3 regions of the Paenibacillus jepli genome follow, and region 2 is predicted to be linked to each of the others. Evidence: riboswitches for the same ligand, from Rfam matches in the RefSeq annotation. Region 2 holds a riboswitch; each other region holds the start of a gene.
The links. A riboswitch is a leader RNA that binds a small molecule or an ion and turns the genes downstream of it on or off. The one in region 2 is predicted to bind ZMP and ZTP.

Region 1: linked by a shared signal. The riboswitch ahead of rpiB (ribose 5-phosphate isomerase B) and the one ahead of ABC336_RS00815 (GNAT family N-acetyltransferase) in region 2 are both predicted to bind ZMP and ZTP.
Region 3: linked by a shared signal. The riboswitch ahead of ABC336_RS22560 (bifunctional 5,10-methylenetetrahydrofolate dehydrogenase/5,10-methenyltetrahydrofolate cyclohydrolase) and the one ahead of ABC336_RS00815 (GNAT family N-acetyltransferase) in region 2 are both predicted to bind ZMP and ZTP.

The regions. Positions count from the first base shown of each region.
Region 1 is NZ_JBDFMD010000001.1:4,268,595-4,275,466, reverse strand. It holds gene ABC336_RS18540 (glycine-rich domain-containing protein) at 1-239, opposite strand, end outside; gene ABC336_RS18535 (hypothetical protein) at 480-611, shown strand; gene ABC336_RS18530 (serine hydroxymethyltransferase) at 722-1,969, opposite strand; gene ABC336_RS18525 (TIGR01440 family protein) at 2,074-2,688, opposite strand; gene rpiB (ribose 5-phosphate isomerase B) at 2,705-3,163, opposite strand; ZMP/ZTP riboswitch at 3,368-3,448, opposite strand; gene ABC336_RS18515 (low molecular weight protein arginine phosphatase) at 3,496-4,068, opposite strand; gene ABC336_RS18510 (manganese efflux pump MntP) at 4,172-4,732, opposite strand; gene ABC336_RS18505 (L-threonylcarbamoyladenylate synthase) at 5,072-6,250, opposite strand; gene spoIIR (stage II sporulation protein R) at 6,615-6,872, opposite strand, start outside.
Region 2 is NZ_JBDFMD010000001.1:161,043-167,914, forward strand. It holds gene ABC336_RS00785 (DUF1048 domain-containing protein) at 1-63, opposite strand, end outside; gene ABC336_RS00790 (DUF1048 domain-containing protein) at 75-422, opposite strand; partial or broken gene ABC336_RS00795 (PadR family transcriptional regulator) at 419-695, opposite strand; gene ABC336_RS00800 (VOC family protein) at 892-1,293, opposite strand; gene sigJ (RNA polymerase sigma factor SigJ) at 1,462-2,364, opposite strand; gene ABC336_RS00810 (phytoene desaturase family protein) at 2,361-3,671, opposite strand; ZMP/ZTP riboswitch at 3,990-4,071, shown strand; gene ABC336_RS00815 (GNAT family N-acetyltransferase) at 4,122-5,222, shown strand; gene ABC336_RS00820 (DUF2268 domain-containing putative Zn-dependent protease) at 5,260-6,183, opposite strand; gene ABC336_RS00825 (DNA alkylation repair protein) at 6,254-6,872, opposite strand, start outside.
Region 3 is NZ_JBDFMD010000001.1:5,289,693-5,296,564, reverse strand. It holds gene ABC336_RS22580 (hypothetical protein) at 1-89, opposite strand, end outside; gene aac(6') (aminoglycoside 6'-N-acetyltransferase) at 103-540, opposite strand; gene ABC336_RS22570 (NAD(P)/FAD-dependent oxidoreductase) at 757-1,686, shown strand; gene ABC336_RS22565 (class I SAM-dependent methyltransferase) at 1,690-2,448, shown strand; ZMP/ZTP riboswitch at 2,523-2,607, shown strand; gene ABC336_RS22560 (bifunctional 5,10-methylenetetrahydrofolate dehydrogenase/5,10-methenyltetrahydrofolate cyclohydrolase) at 2,692-3,549, shown strand; gene ABC336_RS22555 (cyclodeaminase/cyclohydrolase family protein) at 3,546-4,184, shown strand; gene ABC336_RS22550 (aldo/keto reductase) at 4,190-5,140, opposite strand; gene ABC336_RS22545 (helix-turn-helix transcriptional regulator) at 5,264-6,061, opposite strand; gene ABC336_RS22540 (DnaJ family domain-containing protein) at 6,251-6,643, shown strand; gene ABC336_RS22535 (RtcB family protein) at 6,686-6,872, opposite strand, start outside.

The sequences.
Region 1 (6,872 bases), 4.1 Mb from region 2:
TGCCGCTGCTGCAGCCTCTCCTTGACTCGCAGCTCATAATCAGCGGGAATCGACTGCTCCAGCCGGACCGCAGCTTCATAGGCCGGGTTCCCGGGATAGATGCCGAGCGTCTGGGGCGGCCGGTGGGCGGGATAGCCGATCCGGCCGGCCGCTGAGGCACGCTGACTCCGTTTCCATAATGAATAGGAGAGTACGATCACCAGCCCTGCGATCGCACCGCCTGCGATAAGCTGCTCCACAGCACCCGCTCCTTTACTACGTAGGTTGTTTAAAAAAGTCCGCTGTTGATTAAGCATATACTGCTCTCACTGTACCATATCAAAAGCCGCCCGACACCCTTATATCGCATTCCCGTACCGTCCAGCAGCCCCCTTCCGTTGAGGCGGTGCGTCGTTTGTTTAAGCGCCGCATCAACGGGTAATTCTAATAAACACCGTCAGCAAGCTTGGTTGACCATTATCCAGGAGGAGGAATAATCGATGAAAAGACGAATGTTGATGTCCGCACTCGGCATGGGAGCCGCTTACTTGCTCCGCAACAAGCAGGCCCGCCAGAAGCTCATGGATACCTTCCAATCCATCACAGGCAAGTCGAGACGGCGGGTTAAATAAGCAGACCCAGAGCCAGTCGGATTAATTGTACAGCAATCAACAGAACAAAGACTCCAGCGCCGCTTGCAGCGGCATTGGAGTCTTTGTTGGATCTGGCCCTGCCAGTGGAATTAATATTGCAGCCCAGGGTAAAGCGGGTATTGCGCGGTCAGCTCGCGTACCCGTGCTTCCGCTTTGGCCAATACGTCGCTGTCCTCAGGATTTTTGAGCGTCATTGCGATGACCTCGGCGATGACCTTCATCGCAGCCTCGTCCATGCCCCGGGAGGTAGCGGCAGGCGTACCGATCCGGATGCCGCTGGTAATGAACGGCGAAGTCGGGTCGAACGGAATCGCGTTTTTGTTGACAGTGATGCCGACTTGATCCAGCAGATGCTCGGCTTGCTTGCCTGTGATGTTCAGGCCGCGCGTATCGACCAGCATCAGATGATTGTCTGTGCCGCCGGAGACGATGTTCAGCCCCTCGCCGGCCAGTGCGTCTGCCAGTACGCGAGCGTTGTTCACAACCTTCTGGGCGTATTCCTTAAAGGACGGCTGCAGCGCTTCGCCGAAGGCGACCGCCTTGGCAGCGATGATATGCATGAGCGGACCGCCCTGCGAGCCAGGGAACACCGCTTTGTCGATCGCTGCTGCCCACGGCTTGCGGCACAGGATCAGACCGCCGCGCGGACCGCGCAGCGTCTTATGTGTTGTCGTCGTCACGAAATGCGCGTGCGGTACCGGACTCGGATGCAGACCTGCCGCCACGAGACCGGCGATATGCGCCATGTCGACCATGAACAGCGCGCCCACGTCGTTTGCGATCTGGCCCAGTTTCTCAAAGTCGATGATCCGCGGATAAGCACTTGCGCCGGCCACGATCATCTTGGGGCGATGCTTGAACGCGGCCTTGCGGACTTCGTCGTAATTGATCGTAAAGGTATCCTCTTCGACGCCGTATGCGACGAAGTTGTAGAGCAGACCGGAAGCGTTGACCGGGCTGCCGTGCGTCAGGTGACCGCCATGCGCCAGGTTCATGCCCAGCACGGTGTCGCCAGGATTGAGCGTTGCCAGATAGACTGCCATATTGGCTTGCGCGCCGGAGTGCGGCTGTACGTTGGCATGCTCGGCGCCGAACAGCTCCTTGGCGCGGTTGCGGGCGATGTCCTCGGCGATGTCGACGTGCTCGCAGCCGCCGTAGAAACGCTTGCCCGGATAGCCCTCGGCATACTTGTTGGTCAGCACAGAGCCCATGGCTTCGAGCACGGCCTCACTGACGATATTCTCCGATGCGATCAACTCGATGTTGTCGCGCTGACGCTTCAGCTCCAGGCCAAGCGCCGCGAGCAATTCGGGATCCTGTTTGCGCAGATGTTCCATAAGTAATAATATCCTCCCTGGATGCCGGCTCCGCCCGGCCCTGGCCGGTCTGTCCGGTGCGGGCCGCGGCGCGCGGGCATCAAATATAGTAATGGATTGAATCTCTAATCACATGTGCCGCCCCGCTGCTCGGGGGCGGACTCGGCCTCCCCCAGCACCGGCTGGCCGTCCAGCGTATATACTGCCCTTGCACCACCGATCAGCCGCGGCCGCGTCGTCGCCATCGTGACGTGAGCTGCTCCGATGCTGCGGATCGCAGGACGCAGCGGGACCGCAACACGGCGCAGATGCATGCCGATCAGCGTATCGCCGATATCGATGCCGGCATCGGCTTGTACGGCATCGACCAGCACCGGATCATTTAGCATCCGGTACGAGTAGGCCGCCATCGAGCCGCCTGCGCCCGGGATCGGTACGGCTGCTACTTCCTCCAGCCGGTAACGTTCCGCTGCCTCGCGCGTCAGCACGAGCGCCCGGTTGAGATGCTCGCAGCACTGGTAGACGGGGTAGAAGCCCCGTTCCCGGCGCACCGCCTCGATGCCTTCATAGATCGCCTGCGCGATCTCCTGCGTCCCTGAGGTGCCGATCCGCCGACCGGCCACTTCGCTTGTACTGACGCCGATAACCAGCAGCTGGCCGCTGCGCAGCCCCGCCGCTTCGGCCAGCTCGCGCACCGTCGCTGTCGTATCGGCTGTTATCGCCTGCAGTTCCGTATTCATTCAGCATGCCTCCCGTTTAAGGATGCGAGGAATATTTGTCTTCGAGCGCCTTGACCTTACCTACGCGGCCGATATGCCGCTCACCTTCGGAGAACGGCGTCTCCAGCCAGATCCTGATGATCTCCTGGGCTACGCCAGGTCCGATGACGCGCTCGCCGAGAGCCAGCACATTGGTGTCATTGTGCTCGCGGGTCGCTTTGGCGGAGAACAGATCATGCGTCAGGGCGCAGCGGATGCCGGGAATCTTGTTGGCGGCGATGGACATCCCGATACCGGTCCCGCAGATCAGAATCCCGCGCTCGGCTGTCCCTTCGATCACCTGGTTGCATACTTCGAGAGCATAGTCGGGATAATCGACCGATTGCTCGCAGCTGCAGCCGAAATCCTGCACCTCGTGCCCCAGCGACTCCAGGAAAGGAATCACGACATCCTTCAAGCGGTACCCCGCATGGTCAGCGCCGATTGCAATTTTCATACGAACCCTCCTAAAAGTTTTCCGAAGGAAAACTCACTTCGGAAGCGTGTGCTTAAGTTTTGCGAAGCAAAACTGCTTCGAAAGCATATGCTTAGTTTTCCGAAGGAAAACTCACTTCGGAAGCGTGTGCTTATGTTTTGCTCTCCCCATTATACCCGAATCACCCTCAAAAGACGAAAAAGAGCATGACGTGCAATGCACGCTGCTCTTTGCCCAGGCGACCGGCCCTATGTTCCGATGCTCCCCCGTGGTTGCCCACTTCCGTCGCCAGTTACACCGGATCCTTGATTGTTACCCTAACTATATAGCAACCCTATCCAAAAATCAAGCGGCTACTTCAGCTTGCGCAGCAGCTTCTGGACCGCTTCGGCAATCTCCTCCGCCGTCATCTCGTACTGCGCCAGACTGCCGCCGAACGGATCACCGATATCGAAGCTCGGGATCCGCGCTTCCAGCTCCAGCAGACGCGCCCGCTCCTGCTCCGTAAGCTGTCCCCCAAGCGCCTGCTTCATATGCAGATCCGTGTAGAGACGCTCCAGCTCTTCAATATCGGACAGCACCGCTTCCTCGCGGGCTACATATTCCTTCAGCGTGTGGCTCTTCTCCACGGCTTGCGGATACCGCTCCAGCAGGTGGCGCTTGTGGCCGGCCGTCATCGTCAAGATCAGATCCGCCCAATTAACCGCCTCGGCAGTCAGCGCGTGCGAGCTCTTATTGTGACTAATCTGACGGTGCCGCAGCGTCTCGGAGGCATGCGCGGATATCGGCAGCCCGTCTACCGTCGACACTCCCGCCGACCGCACCTCGACCGCGATTCCTTCCCGCTCCGCCATATCGCGCAGCAAAGCTTCCGCCATCGGGCTGCGGCAGGTGTTGCCGGTACATACGAATAAAATGCGTTTCAACGGCACAACTCTCCTTTCTGCCGGCGCAGACACAGATGTGTTCAATGTATAATACTAGTTCTCCATTATCACCAGTGTACCCTTTATTTTCACCAGATCCGGATCAGAATAAAAACATCAGACCGAATACAAGCAGGATAATACCGCCGCACGCTTCGCCATAGTCTCCCAAACTGCCCCCCGCCCGGCGGCCGATCAACAGTCCAATGATCGACATCAGACCGCCGAACAAGCCGAACATCAGCACGGTCAGCAGCATGTTCGCCGAGAACATCCCCAGTGACACGCCGACCGAAAAAGAATCCACACTCACCGTAAGACCCAGCAGCAGCGTCCCCCAAAGCGACCGGTGATCGATGCTGCTCTCCGAGCCGGGACGCAGCGAATGATACACCATATGCGCGCCCAGCAAGAATAGCAGAACCCCCGCTGCTGTAGTCGCCACTTGACCGAGCAAGCCGCTCATAAAATTTCCCGTCAGAATGCCCAGCAGGGGCATCGCCACATGAAACAAGGCGATCACGCAGCTGAGCCTCAGCACGTGACGCAGCCGGATCCCCTTCAGGCCGATCCCGATCCCCAGCGAGAAGGCATCCATCCCAAGCGCCACGGCCATCAACACTATCGTCATCAGCTGCCCTGCCGGTACGGTAGCTTCACCCATCATGGATGGCAGTCCTCCCCACGTCCAATCCGTCATTTGTTATCCAGCATATGCGGACAAGACGGCAAACATGACCAAGCCCTGTGTGAGGAACGGGGAGGGTCGGTAAAGGAAGAATACCGTTTACTGAGTTGGCGGCAATGGAGACACAGAGCCGTTTACGGAAGCCTCGCTTGGGGCATATAGCCTGTTAGCGTTATGCAGAGCTGGACGGCAAGACTGTCGCCTTATCAGCTCTGTACGGGGGCTCACGAGATCTGCACTAGGACTGACAGGATCAGGAACAGACTAGCTGCGGCATGCGGGAAAATTTCTCGTCCACGCATCTTCTGGCTTGCGCTATACTTCCACAACGCGGTGGCCTGCGGCTTTGACCAGACGGTTCATCAATGCGTCGCCGATCCCGCCAGCCGGACACGCCTCCGCCCAGATGCGCTCCACGCCGCTGCTGTCCATCTCCCGCAGCGCGGCATACAGGCCCTGCGCTGCCGTCTCCAGCTCTACTAGCGAACCGATCGCCAGGACGACGTCGGCGCGGTAATCCGCAGCATGCTCCGCATACGTAAGCACGCCGGTGACAGTTCCCCGCGCCCGGGCCGCGTCGATCGCGGACTGGATATACTCCTGCATCCGGACAGCCGCACCCTGCACGAGCTGCATCTCGCCCCTCGGCGCATAATGAGCATACTTCATGCCGGGAGAACGGGGCGCCTCCGGCTCGACTGCGGCGGATGACGCGGTCTCGCGCTGAGGGACTGCGAGACCCCCGGCAGTGACGTCCGCCGAGCCCGTCGCGGGCCGCTGCGGCGCACTCCCGTCAGACGAGCCGGTTACGGGCAGCTGGGGCGCACGCCTGTCAGGCGTCCGGCTCACCTCGGCGAAGCGGCTGAGCGCTTCGGCAGTGACCCCACCGGGCCGGAGGATGACGATCCGGCCGTCGACCACCTGGATGACGGTCGATTCCAATCCGATGCCCGTCGGCCCGCCGTCGACGAGCCCGTCGATCCGCCCGCCCAGATCCTCCGCCACGTGATCGGCCCGGGTCGGACTGGGCCGCCCGGACCGGTTGGCGCTGGGAGCCGCGACCGGACATCCCGCCGCGGCGATGAGCCGGAGCGCCACCGGGTGGTCCGGCATCCGCACGGCCACTGTATCCAGACCTGCGGTCACGAGCGGCGAGAGCGCTCCGGGACGGACAGGCAGGACCAGGGTGAGCGGCCCCGGCCAGAACGCCCCCATAAGTTCAGCCTCCAGGTCGCTGCAAGACTCTGTCAGCTGCGCCATCTGCTCCCGCTCGGCGATATGGACGATCAGCGGATTATCGGCAGGCCTGCCCTTGGCCTCGAAGATACGGGCTACCGCCTTGTCATTGGAGGCATCAGCCCCCAGACCGTAGACCGTCTCCGTCGGAAAAGCGATCAGGAAGCCGCGGCGCAGCAGCGCCGCCGCTTCCTGCAGTCCCGATTCGGCGGAGATCGACGTTTGGTCCTTCGCCAGGGTGTCAGCGCTCCCGAACATCGAAGATGATTCCGAGGCGCCATCTATTGCATTCTTATATTCAGTCGAATATACATGCCATCGTTTGGTCACATGATTCATTCCTTCAGCACTTGTCGAATCGGCATCAGCCGCATCCATTATACCATATCATGTTGTGTCGCAGTGATGTTAGCAGCTGCCGAGCACAGGAGACGCCCGCCCCCTGCATACGGACAGACGATCCGTTATTCGTCATCAGAAGTGCCCATCAGCATCCATCATACCCGCCTTTCGAGCGGATTCAAGTAACGTTTTACCCCTGGTTGAGCTTTGGTCGCCTTATGCAGCATTATCAATATATGTGCAACTACTCTGTCCGCAGCGGCATCGGAAAGGCTTTATCTCAGCTGAACAGCCCGCGGAAGAATTCGATGATCGACTGGATCAGATCCCAGAGGAAGAACCGAACCTCCGGCGCTTCACCAAGCTCCGGCAGCTCTGCCGGACTATCACCCGCTGTAGCTTCGGCGACCGTCGGCTCTGCTGCCACTGCTTCACCGCTAATTCCGTCTACGAAGCACAGCGGCGGAAACAGCACACACCACCAGTTCTGCCCCATACCTGCTCCGAGCGTCACCCGCACCGCTTCATAATCGCCCGC
Region 2 (6,872 bases):
TTTGACACGCGCAATGTGAGCTCGCCACTCTTTTTTGCCTTCAATGAGATCCCGTATGCTCATTTTTCATCCTCCTATTTGCCTAATTTTTTAGCGATATTTTTGTTGAGTTGCTCGCGCCACATGTCGCGGTAAGACTTCGCCCCTTCTTCGCCAGCTAGAGCTGAACAGAAGCCTTTGATATCGTCACCCAACACCTCTTGGACACTCTGACCGTCCGCTGCCGATTCTTCGAGCAGGCCCAGCACACCATCTAAGATGGGCATGAGGTTACGGCCGGTAAAGTCCGAGTACGCCCAAAGATTCGCATTAATTTCTTGCCATGCCGTTTGATAATCGGCCGGCAGCTCCTTGGCCCGCAACTCAAAAGCTTTCATTTCTTTCGTCATGTCGCTGCCGGTAATTTTTTCCCAAAAATTCATAGCGCCATCTCCTTCAACTCGTTCCTTTTCGATGATACAAACTCCCATTTTCCCCAGAACTTCCGCAGTTCCTCACGCCCCGCGTCATGGAACGCGAAAAACTTTCGTGGCGGTCCTATGTCAGATGGTTCCTTCCACAACATCTGAGAAACCGAGGGCGTTCAGCCGCCGCGTGATTTCGTAACCGTAAGTTTCCTTACGGCTTATAATTTCAAGCACACAGCCCTCTAGCCCGCCTTTAAGCATTTCTGTAAGATTTTCCCACACATTCATCCCCTTCTAGTCTGTAACACCGGTATGCAGTATTACTAACTACCTCTACAAAGTAACACGCAGTAGATAATTTGTCAACTCAACCGTTAACACCTTTCCCATGTGTTCAACGAGAAACGGTAGCCGGGTCGGATGACCGGCTACCGCATATCCTGGTTCAGCTATCGTTGAGACACTCAGACATAATTTCGAATGCTTACTGTTTGGATACCATCCATGTGACGCCGAATTTATCGACCACTTCTCCATAGTAAGCCCCCCATGGCTGAAGAGAAAACGGATGCTTGCTTTCGCCGCCCTCGCTTAGCTTGGTATAGGCCGTTCTGGCTTCGGCCTCATCGTTATAGGTCAAAGATAAGCAGATGCTGCGATTATAAGCTACCGGCTCGAATGAATCGGACATCATAAACGTATTTGTACCCGCCACAGTCAAAGCTAAATGCATGACTTTATCCTTCATCACTTCGGGTGTTCCCGGCGTCTCACCGAATGTGGTGAGGAACTGAATCTCGCCTCCAAGCGCTTCGATGTAAAAATTCGCCTGCCCTCTTGCATCCTCTGACATCAAGTAAGCGTTCATTTGTGCTCCCATAATCATTCAACAACCTTTCCATTTGAAATTGTCTATCTATAGGGGACGACGAATGAACAATTTCGAAATCGACAAGGTTTTTTTCTTTTCGCATAAATTTCTTTATTAGAAATCGCTACTATATGGGTTGGCTTACAAATCGATATCAAACGCCGCTTGTATACTATAGTTCTATTATTTGTCCCAATTGGTCCTCAAAATGTTAAACCGGTGAAGCTTCTCAGGATCCCTCACCAGATAAAGATCCGATATTCCAGAAGCATTGAAGGAAAAGCTAAAAACAGCGATGATTGAGCCATACGCCTCCATGATGATTCCCGGGCGGCCGCTAATTTCACAGATGGTGCAGCGGAATGGCTTGGGTACTTCCGGTTCGACGGCTTCAAAAAATCTTGTAATGATCTTCGAGCCGACAATGGGATGCAAGGCCGCCTTTTCTTGTCCTCCCCCGTCCATATACAGCGTTGAATCTACAGACAGGACCTCCACCAGCCTGCTAATATTGCCCGTAGACATAGCACTGACGAATCGTTCTACTACTGCTGTCATGCTTGCCGGAGTTGGTTCCGTTAGCCGATGCTGCGAAGTCAGCTGGCTTCCCAAGCCTTTGCGCGCCCGGAAAAACACTTGCCGGCAGGCATTTGCGTTTTTATCTACAATCTCTCCTATTTCATCAAACGACAATTGAAAAACTTCCCGCAGGACAAATACAATCCGTTCCGTTGCTGTAAGCTGCTTAACTAGCAAATGGCATGCCAGAGCCAGGGACTCCTTCATGACATAAGCCGCTTCAGGATCCTGTGATTCCCCCCCTTCCGTAACAATCGGCTCAGGCAGCCAGATGCCGGTATACAACTCGCGTTGACGGGCAGCCGATTTCAGCCGGTTTATGCTCAGATTATGGACAGTCCGGCATAAGTACGCCTTACGATCGCGGACAGAGCCCGGCGGTTGCTTCTCCAGAGCTAGATATGCCTCCTGTACCATATCCTCCGCATCGCTTCTGCGACCTACTATATGATAAGCAATCGAAAAAAGCAGCGGTTTATATTCCTGATAATGATCGATCCTGTTCATCTCCTTGCTTCAAAAGGATGATCCAATCGTCCGATGACCGCATTGGCTGCTATTTTGGCGCTCGCAAACGACGCATCAGCAAGCATACCGGTAGTTCCGACCCAATCTCCGGCAACGAATAGGCCGACAACGCCATCGACCTCGGAACCGAAGCCGGCATCTCCTGCCGCTTTACGATAATCGTGGGCTACCGTGATGCACGGCAAGTATTGCCTTGTTCTTTCATATTGTCGCCATCCCGGCCATACCAAGTCAAGCCCCTTCTCCAACTGATGCAAGTCTGCCTTGGCATCTCCGGGTGAGTCACCGAGATGCTTGATCATATGGACGACTGACGAACCATTATTGCTCATCTTCGCGACGGTACTTGGGTTGTTGTAGAAAAGCGGTTGATCCAGCCAGAATCCGGCGAGAAATGAAGGCCGCTTGCCGGAAATATCGTGTAGCACGACATCCAGGCAGGCGGCCTTGATCGGCGTCGCCAGTCCGATCTGTTTGATGAAAGCGGGAGTCGCAGCTTCTCCCAATAGCTTTACGAGATCCTGGGGACCCGCGCACACAATGGCATTCGAAGTGTGGATGACAGAGCCGTCCTTCAGACGGACACCTCGTAATCCGCCGTCTTGCAGCACCAAAGCTTCCGCTCTCGTACCGGGAACTAGAACAACGCCGGATCGAGCCGCCAGGTCGGATAACTGACGTATTAATGAACCCCATCCTTCATCGATGTAAAAGGCTTTGCCCGTTAAGGTGCGCTTTAATTGTCCAACTGCTGCCCCGGCATCCAGCAGCTCCGGGTGCGGAACAAAGGAGTTGGAGCGGCTGACCGCATAAAGTGCATGTCGTACCATCGGGCATTGAAACTCCCGTTCCACCCATTCCTGCAGGCTGATTCCTTGCAAGAGCGTTGAGTCTAGGCTTGGAAGCTTCATCATCATCCGAACCATCTCCATTTTCCCTTTTACAGAATACAGTTTGGACATCATTAATTGAACTGGACCCGCGGGAAAAGGATGCATCTGTTCATCCCATACAGCAACGGCTGATGCCGGAGGATTACCCCCCTTAAGACAAAGGTTTAATTCTTTCAGCACTTCTTCTCCTTCGCCGCCCTCATAAAACGCGTGTACACCCAAATTGAGATAGGCACCCTGCTTTTCGTTTGTCATCGCCCGACCACCGAACTTTTTTGATGTGTCCATCAGCGTGACGGAATGCCCCGCCCGGGCCACATAGATCGCCGCAACAAGTCCTGCTATGCCTCCACCAATCACAACCGTGTTATCCTTCGCATCCACTGCTTTCATCCCTCCACCCTCTCTAGTCGATCATCTGATTCACTTCACACACATATGACAAGCGAGAGGAGCGGTTTGTTACACAATTGGATTGTGGGGGATAAAACAAACGAATGGGTCGAACGTTCTTATCTATTAAAAAAAGAGCAGCGCCGCGGCGCTGCTCCCTGTCTGATTCACCTATCATTACCGGCTATCTAGTCTTCTTATTCCAGCCACTCGCCCATGTTTAAGCAACTTTTGATTTACTTTTATCGCTTTCGACTACCGTATAGAAAATAAGTATTGCTCTAAAGCCTTGACCTCTCCTATAATATACAGTAAATATATGGGATGCGTAACTGGCGAGAACGTAGATCACTACGGGGGAGCGCATCCGTCACATAAGCCGTTCGCCTGGGCAAAGCATTTGGTTGATTGTAAACCAGATGCTTTTCTATATTTGAGGAGCGTGTCAGGATGGCAACTGCGAAGAAAGTAGCGGTACTGGTATACGATCAGGTGGATGCATTGGACGTAACGGGTCCGTTCGACGCGTTCGTGGTAGCGAGTAATCGGGGACAGGACTTTCATGTCTTTACGGTCGCACTGGAATCAAAAGCACAGATTAGAACCATTAGCGGCTTGACGATAATGCCGGAATTCGATGCTTTGGATTGTCCGCCGCCGGACATCCTGGTCGTACCGGGCGGTTGGGGAGCTCGCAAGGAAATCCATAATGAGAAGCTTATCCACTGGATCAGCGAAACCTCTCAGCAAGCCGCATTCACACTGTCCATCTGTACAGGGGCACTACTGCTCGCTAAGTCCGGGCTTCTCGAAGGAAAGCGAGCAACCACCAATAGACGGGCCATGGATCTGTTAGCGGAGCTCGCCCCGCCCAGCGCGACGCTCATGGAGAATGTCTGCTACGTGGATAACGGGAGCATCATTACGTCCGCGGGCGTTACCGCTGGCATCGATGCCGCGTTGCATCTGATCGCAAAGCTCCTCGGAGAGCAGCGTGCGATCGATACGGCGTCGAGACTGGAGCATGACTGGCGAAGAGAGCCCTCCGAATCACTTGCGATCCGAAGGGCAACCGTTGATGATGTGGAGGGGATCCTCTTTCTTCTAACCGACGCTGCGCGATGGATTCATACAGCCCATGGCTTCTGGCAATGGCGTGTAGAAAGCTTTACTTTCGAGAATGTACATACCTTTGTCCAAGATCATGAAGTATTCGTCGCCTTGCAGGGACATGAGCTCGTCGGCTGTTTCTCCGTCCAATGGGGGTACGAGATAATATGGGGTGAACAATATCACGAACATGCGGGATATGTGCATCGGTTATGCGTCTCGCGCCACCGCAAGGGCAAAGGTATCGGCCGGGAACTCCTTCGTTACGCAGAAAGCTATATCCATGCACAAGGAAAACGCTGGATCCGTCTCGACTGCATGGCCGACAATCCCAGTCTCAATGCCTACTACACCAGTCTAGGATTCGTGAGGCAAGGCCGCTTTGACGCACAATTTTGGAGCGCGAATCTGTACGAGAAAGAGATCACAGAAAAGGTCTAAACGACAAAAGTAGTCGTCAATAAGGTATGACGGGTTACTAGCCGATTACTGTTATTTCACCCCAAAATTCTTTCACTTCATCCAGGATTTGATCAGCCGGCATGATGGTGGCTTCAACAATCGATGTACCTGTTTTTCTTAAAAAGTACTGGACCAAATGATATCCGCAAGCATAGCCCGCAGCATAAGGCATATTGACCGGTTCAACATTATGAAGCTTTGCGATTTCGTCACCATACAGATATGGGGACAAGTTTTCCCATCCCGTTAGCTGCAATTGTTCTCGAAGCACAGGTTTTATGCGCTTGTTAAGTGTTTCTGCGTTTGTTTTCGTAACCCAAGGGCCGAGCATTTCCCCTCCAAACATGAGAGCAGCAAAGCTTTCTGCCAACCCTTCGCTTACGATGAGCTCGCCCAAATTAACGTTGTGATCCCACTGTATATATTGATATCGCACATTATGGTTGCACTCGTGCGCCAGCGCGGCCGGCATCCGGGGAACCGTGTATGCATTTGGCAAGAGTGTGCATGTAATGTAGCCTGGAATGCCCCCAAAGCCGCTATATCCTCCGTTAATAACCAAGGACCGGCTCTCCGGATTACCGAGTTGAATGGTGAATATATAATCGGATACGGGGAGTTGGATCCCCTGCTCTACAAACAGGTGCAGACTTTTCTTCACGGACTCCTCGCATTCGAGCCAGAAGGATTCGGAGGAGATCTGGTCAATCTCCTCCTGAATCTCAGGAGTAATCTGTACAGGGGATCGGTGCATCATATTATTCATTATCATGACATCAAACCCATGCGGCTCTTCAGCTTTGAATGGAATCTGCTGAATGCGCCATTGCCCCATGTAAGGGGCCAACATTTCGTTTCTAAATACTTCGACTTTCTCCTCGGGGGAAGCCTGGGCAACTTTGCGGTAAATATGATCGGAACGCAAGGTTGTTATGTTCATCTCTCTCACTCCTAGTCGTTGATAGTGAGAAGTATGCACCATAACCTAACGTCAAAGTCAAGCTCCTTTATTAACAAATGCAGGTCTTTTTCTTGCTGCCGATCCGCCCCTTGGCCTCGAGCTTGCTGATATATTCGGCTGCAAGCGGCACTTTGCAAGCCGTATTCCCCACATCCACCTGCACCTTGCCGATTGCCTCAGCCACTGCCATCGCATCCTCCGTTAAAGGCTCAACGTATGCTCCAACGGAAATGACAAACGTATTCATCACATAGCGCACCCAGTTGCGCTCACCGTGGATGGTATCACGTACTCTTGTCAAATAACGTCGTATCTCCTCCAAGTCGAGCGCTTCGTCTGGCGCAACCGATACATAATTAGCGTACGTACTCCATCCGCTTACAGCGACCAATTCTTCCGGCGAGCCGATCCACTCCACAGCCAGCTCACGGGCATACGGACTTTCTGCTGCCACTCTTGCAACGATATATTCGGCGGGTGAGTGCCAATTGGCGCCTGTTACCCACTGCTGCAGCTGTTCTTTGGTTATCGACTTCGGATTGATGCTCAGTCCAGCCAAGTACATCGCGTCGTAATTGCCGGATGCATACAACTGCAGAGCGAGACCTTGGTCTTTTTTCACATGCTTGACCAGCTTCTTCATGTCTCCGATCCTGACGCCAAAGAAC
Region 3 (6,872 bases), 5.1 Mb from region 2:
AGCATGGCAGCTGCCGATGCGCCGATCCCGCCGAGCAGGATGATCCCGGCCAAGATCAGCAAGCCGTAGCGCTGTAAAAATCGCGGCATAGCGTTGTCTCCCCTACAAATCCTTGATATAAGCGACGATGCGTCCAGCCTCCCGGAAGCCTACCCGCTCGTGAAACGCCTGGCTGCCAGTGTTATGAAGCTCTGTATCGGACGCCAGCTCGCGGCAGCCCGCGGCTCTGGCCCACTCGGATCCTGCTTTCACCAGTGCCCGGGAGACGCCCTGACCGCGATGTCCCTCTGCCACATAGATGCCCTCGACAAAGCCAACCGGACTGCTGACGGCCCCCTCGACATAATCTTTTCTTAACGACAAATGAATAAATCCGATGCGTGCTTCACCAGCGACAGCAACAAGGACTTGATTGTTGTCAGAATGCAGCATCGCCGCGAACTCCGTCCGCAGTTCCTCTTTTTCACTGTCCGGCCATAGCAGGAAGGCCAGTTCGGCCACATCGCCGACGTGTGCTTCGGTTGCTTTTTCGATCTGCATGATGAACGCCACCTTTGAGTATAAAATCGACTTGTTCAGTTCTCTCTTGATTATGAAACATGCGTTCCGGAAAGGGAAGCGATTCTTTCGCACATAAGAGACGTGAGATGCGCTTGACATTCTGGCGCAATCACGACTATTATAGATACACAAGATCTTTTATTGTCTCAATAAAGGACTTAAAGAGTCTGTTAAATCCGCTAAGGAGGCAGGAAAATGACAATGAATACTTACGAATGTGCCATCGTCGGCGGCGGCCCCGCCGGTTTGAACGCTGCGCTTGTACTCGGCCGGGCCAGGCGGCGCGTAGCTCTGCTGGATAACAATCAGCCGCGCAATGCGGTGACGCATGCTTCTCACGGGTTTATTACCCGTGATGGTATCAAGCCTGAAGAGTTCCGCCGCATCGGTTATGAGGAAGTGCTGCGTTATCCGAGTGTAGAGCATCACGAGGAGGAGGTCATCCGCATCGGGCGGCTCGAAGATGGCTTCGAGCTGGAGACGGCAGCAGGCAAGCGGATTCGGGCGCGCAAGATCATCCTCTCGTCCGGGCTCAAAGAAGTGCTGCCCGAAATCGACGGGGCCCGCGAATATTATGGCAAGAGCCTGTTCAACTGCCCGTTCTGCGACGGCTGGGAGCTGCGCGATCAGCCGCTGGTCGCCCTCTCGGAGAACAGCGATCTCTTCCATAAGGCCAAGCTGCTCATGAACTGGAGCCGCGACCTTATCTTGTGCACCAACGGAAAAGGAACGGTAACGGAAGAGGAAAGAGAGCAGTTGGCGGCAAGGAACGTACGGGTTATCGACACGCCGGTTGCCGCATTTGCCGGTCAGGACGGACAACTGGAGGCGGTTGTCTTCACTGACGGCACGCGGATCGCCCGCACTGGCGGCTTCCTCTCCCCTGCCCAGGTGCCGCAGCTCGTGCTCCATGAATCTCTGGGATGCGAGAAGAATGAAATGGACGGTCTCGTCGTCGACGCGATGGGACGGACGACAGCATCCGGCGTCTACGCCGCAGGGGATGCTTCGTATGTTATGCCCTCCCAGTTGATCTTCGCCGCAGCCTCCGGCAGCCGCGCTGGCATCGGCGTCCATGCCGATCTGACTGAGGAAGACTGGCACAAGCAGTCTCAGGAGGCGTGAACGATGGCTCATGGTTGGAATGGGCCATCCCGTCCAGACGCAGCGCGCCAGTTCCAACAGCCCATCGATGAGCTGTTGGCGCTGCTGCAGCCCCGGCCGGGAGAGCGTATCCTCGACGCCGGGTGCGGTTCGGGGGATCTGACCGCCCGGATCGCCGCCTCCGGAGCAGCTGTGCAAGGCATCGACAGTTCGGCGGAAGCCATCGCCAGGGCCCGTGTGCAGCATCCGCAGCTGGATCTCCAGGTGTCGGACCTGACCAGTTACCGCAGTGCGCATCCCTATGATGCGGTTTTCTCCCACGCGGTCCTGCATTGGGTCGCAGACGCCGAAGCCGCCGCCGCTTCCATCCGACTGGCGCTCCGCCCGGGCGGCCGGTTCGTCGCCGAGTTCGCCGGGCAGGGCAACACTGCTGCGATCCTCACTGGGCTCGAACAGGTCTTGACGAGTCAAGGCTACGCGTGGGAAGGCCGCAACCCATGGTATCACCCCACCATTGGTCAGTACGCCAGCCTTCTCGAACGGATCGGCTTTCGCGTCACCTACGCCCAGCACACGGGGCATGCCAGACCGCTGCAAGGGGAAGACGGCCTGCAGAGATGGCTGGCCAGCTTTTCTTCAGTTCTGCTACCCGATCTTAGTCCTCCCGAGCAGGCTGCGATCATCCAGAACGTCGAAGATAGGCTCCGGCCCCAGCTTTACGACGGCGAGCGATGGATGATCGATATCAGTCGGCTGCGCATCTCTGCGGTTAGAGTTCGCTAGAGCCTGTATCTGCCACCAAAATAATCTCCACCCCCTCTTTCCAACTTTCCCCTTCTCTGCTAGAATAGATCAAACACCCTGCGGCAACTGGCGATGCGAGTGGAATCAACCACAAGGGAGCCTGCAGGTCCGACTATTCCGTTCGCCTGGGAAAAGTATCTGAACGCGGCTTCGTCTGATGACGAGCTTCGTACAGATGCTTTTTTTCGTTCTTGAAGCCTATTCTGAAGGAGGTCTTCCGCAATGACTGTCATTATGAAAGCCAAGGAAGCTGCTGATGAGGTGTACCGCCAGGTCAAGATGGAGGTTGGAGCATGCAAACAAAAAGGGATCTACCCCACGCTGGCCGTGCTGCTGGTGGAGGGTGATCCGGCATCGGCGTACTATGCCGCGGCCAAGCGGAAGGTAGCCGAGAGGCTGGGCATCAACTATGAGATGCACACCGCAAGCGCGGATGTAAGCGAGGATGAAGTGCTGAACATGCTCGAAGCCTGGAACGGGGACCCGAGGGTACATGGCATCCTGCTCGAGCTGCCCCTGCCTCCGCATCTCGCGGGCAGGCATCTGGAGAATGCTGTCTGTGCCGAGAAAGATATCGATGGAGTGAACCACTGGAACCAGCAGGCCACGAGGACAGGCGAGCCCGGACTGTACCCGGCAACCCCTCAAGCCTGCATCCGGCTGCTTAAGCATTATGGCTATACACTGGAGGGCAAAAATGTGACCCTGGTCGGCCGAGGCCAGACCGTCGGCATGCCGCTCTTCCATATGCTGCAGCACGAGCAGGCGACCGTAACCGTCTGTCACTCGCGGACCCCGGATCTTGCCTTTCACCTGGGACATGCCGACATCGCCTTTGTCGCCGTAGGGCGTCCCGATACGGTCAAGGGATCGATGGTGCATGATGGCTTGGCTGTCATCGATGCCGGCATCCATGAGACAGAGGACGGGCGAATCGTCGGCGATGTCTCGTCCGAGGCGCGCGACCGCGCCGCCGCATTATCCCCCGTGCCTGGCGGTGTCGGCACCTTGACGACCGCTATCCTGTTCGAGAATTTGATGACAGCTGTCAGGACACAATTTGAGGAGGCGTGGAAATGACGGAGCAGCTTACCTGGGATCATCCGACCCGCACGTTCCTGGAGCGTGCCGCCAGTGCCGAGCCGACGCCGGGCGGCGGCAGCGTCGCTTCCCTGGCTGCGGCGCTCGCCGCAGCCATGACCTCGATGGCCGCCCGGCTGTCTCAGGGCGACAAGTACGCCGAGCATCGCGGCCAGACCGATGAAGCGATCCGGCTGCTGCAGACGTTGACGGCTTCCTGTGAGCGTCTGATGCATGCGGATATTACAGCCTTTGACGGCTACATGGCAGCGCTGCGGCTGCCCAAGGAGACAGCGGAAGACAAGCTCGCCCGCCGGCAAGCCCTCGACAAGGCTACCGAGGAGGCAATCGAGGTACCGCTGCAGCTGGTCCGGCTATGCGGGGATGGCATCCGCTGTACGCAACGCCTTGCTGCGATCTGCAACCCGCATGTCATCTCCGACCTCGGGATCGGCGCCATCCTCTTCGACGCGGCCGCCCAGTCTGCCGGACTAACGGTGGAGATCAATCTCGCCGCGCTTCGCGACCAAGCCGTCAAGACGCGCTATGCCAAAAGCCTCGCCGCCCAGATCCGCGAGATCGCCGATCTGAAAAGCGAGGCCCTGGAGATCACGCGCACGCGAATCGGGTCGTAGTGGAGCTAGAAGGCGCCAAAGCGGCTGCCCGCGGCGACGTTCTTGGGGGAGATCCGCTCGATTGCCGCGAGGTCGTCTGCCGACAGCTCGACCTGCAGGGCGCCGAGATTTTCTTCTACACGCTCCAGCCGCTTGGTGCCGGGGATCGGTACGACGCCTTCGCCCTGGGCCAGCAGCCAAGCAAGCGCCAGTTGGGCAGGCGTGCACCGTTTCCGTGCCGCCATCTCCTCGATCAGGCCGACGACTTCGATATTTTTGTAGAAATTGTCACCCTGGAACCGGGGGAAATGGTGACGGTAATCGTCCGCCGGCAGATCCTCCGGCTTCTTGATCTGGCCGGTCAGGAAGCCTCTGCCGAGCGGACTGTAAGGCACCAGGCCGATGCCCAGTTCCCGGAGCACGGGCAGCACCTCATCCTCCAGCTCACGGCTCCATAATGAATACTCGGTCTGCACAGCCGAGATCGGATGTATCGCGTGGGCACGACGGATCGTCTCGGGCGGCGCCTCGGACAATCCGATATAACGTACTTTTCCCTGCTGTACGAGATCGGCCAGCGTCCCCACCGTCTCTTCAATCGGCGTGTTCGGATCGGGCCGGTGCTGGTAATACAGATCGATATAGTCCGTGCCGAGACTGTACAGACTGGCATCGACCGATTTTTTGATATAAGCGGGATCGCCTTTCGGCCCCTGTCCGTGCGTAATGCCGAACTTGGTAGCGATGATGGCATTCTCCCGTTTTCCTTTGAATGCGCGTCCCACCAGCTTTTCGTTGCCGCCAAATCGCCCTGCCGTGAAATCCCCGTACAGATCGGCTGTATCGAAGAGCGTCACCCCCAGATCAAGTGCCCCATGAATCGTGCGGACGGATCGATCATCGTCTGGCATCATCATCGTCCCTAACCCCAGCGCGGATACTTCCAGTCCTTGACGTCCCAGCTGTCGTGTCTGCATGTTGTACAACCTCCTCGTATTGTATGTGTTGGACCCGCAAGAAAAGTCTACCCGACAGCGGGATGCCCAGCCACTCCAAGGTTATACTAGTAGCCAGATTACCAGGATACGACCCGGCACCGGCTATCGTGCTGGCGTGTACAGACACATATGCACCCGCTCGGTATCGGAGGCGCTGGACCAGGATTGAACATCAAAAACCTTCGGCGCTTCCGCTGCTGGATGCTGCACCATCACCCGGCTGACTTTCGGAATCCCGATATCATAACGGAGCCACAGCTCGGCAAACGAGGGACTTTCCCGGATGAGCTCGGCCACAACGGTTTCATACCAGAGATCGCCTGAATGCTGATCAACATACGTCCGAAATACCGACACGGCAAATTGCGCAAACACCTCCCAGTCCACAATCCGCTCGCGCAGACCTGGATGGGTGAACAGCAGGTTGATGAAAATGCGCTGCTCCGGCGGCAATTCACCAAAGTCAATTAGCCATTCGGCAACCCCGCGGTTCCAGACCAGCAGCTCGGTGCGGTCATTGGTAATGAAGGCAGGATAGGGAAAGGCATCGACCGTGCTCTGCAGCTTGTCCTGATGGACACCACCCGGGGTGGCACCCTCCTTCCCTTCACTGGGGTCCCACAGCTGGTACAAGTGTGCGCTCTCCTCCGTAGTCAGCTGAAGCGCCTTTGCCAGACTCCGTATGACCTCCACTGAAGCCGTGACGGACCGGCCTTGTTCAAGCCAGGTGTAGTAGGTGACGCTCACCCCTGCCAACATAGCCACCTCTTCTCTCCGCAGACCGGGCGTACGCCGTTGACTGCGGACCGGCGCGATGCCGGCTGACTCCGGTTTCAAGCGTTCCCTTCGCGATTTCAGATATTCACCCAGCTTTTTCGCTTTGCTGGTCGCAGCACTCATTTTTTCAACCACCTGCCTTCAAGTCTTTAAATATATAGGCTTTGAAGCCTTCACCCCTATAATGCTGGGTAATACCCATAACGCGCCTCCTCGCCACACTTGCATTATGATAAACTGATCTCATATGGGTATACTACAACATTAAGTTATCCGGTGCGACCGGACAAGCATGTGGGGAGGAGATTGGAGATGGACTGGATGTCAGCGATCGTAGAGGAGAAGATTCAGGAGGCGATGCGCAAGGGGGACTTTGACCGGCTGCCGGGCGCAGGCAAGCCGCTGAAGCTGGACGACGACGCGGCTGTCCCGCAGGAGCTGCGCGCAAGCTACAAGCTGCTCAAAAATGCCGGCGTACTCCCCGAGGAAATGCAGCTTCGCAAAGATATGGTCTCGCTGGAGCAGCTCCTCGCCTGCTGCCGGGATGACAGCGAGCGCGTGAAGCTGGACCGCGAGCTCTCGCTGAAACGGATGCGCTACCAGTCGCTGATGGAATCGCGGGGCTGGCAGACCGCCGCCGCTTTCGGTCCTTACGAGGAGAAGATCAGGCAGCGTCTGACTGAGCAGGAGCAAGACAAGGGCTAAGCTCCTTTCTACAGAGCACAAGCTGTACCGTGAAGCTCCCGCTCAATCCTTGTACGGATCAAACTCGTCCGCACCAGCCATGCATACGCCGATCGGCTTCAACACATGCAGCACCTCGATCGTCTCGCTATGGGCATCCAGTACTTCCTGCAGCTTGCAGTAGACAAACGGACTCTCGTCGGTACCGGCTCCCCTCAGCTCGACGCCGAAAGCGCGTACCGCCGATTCC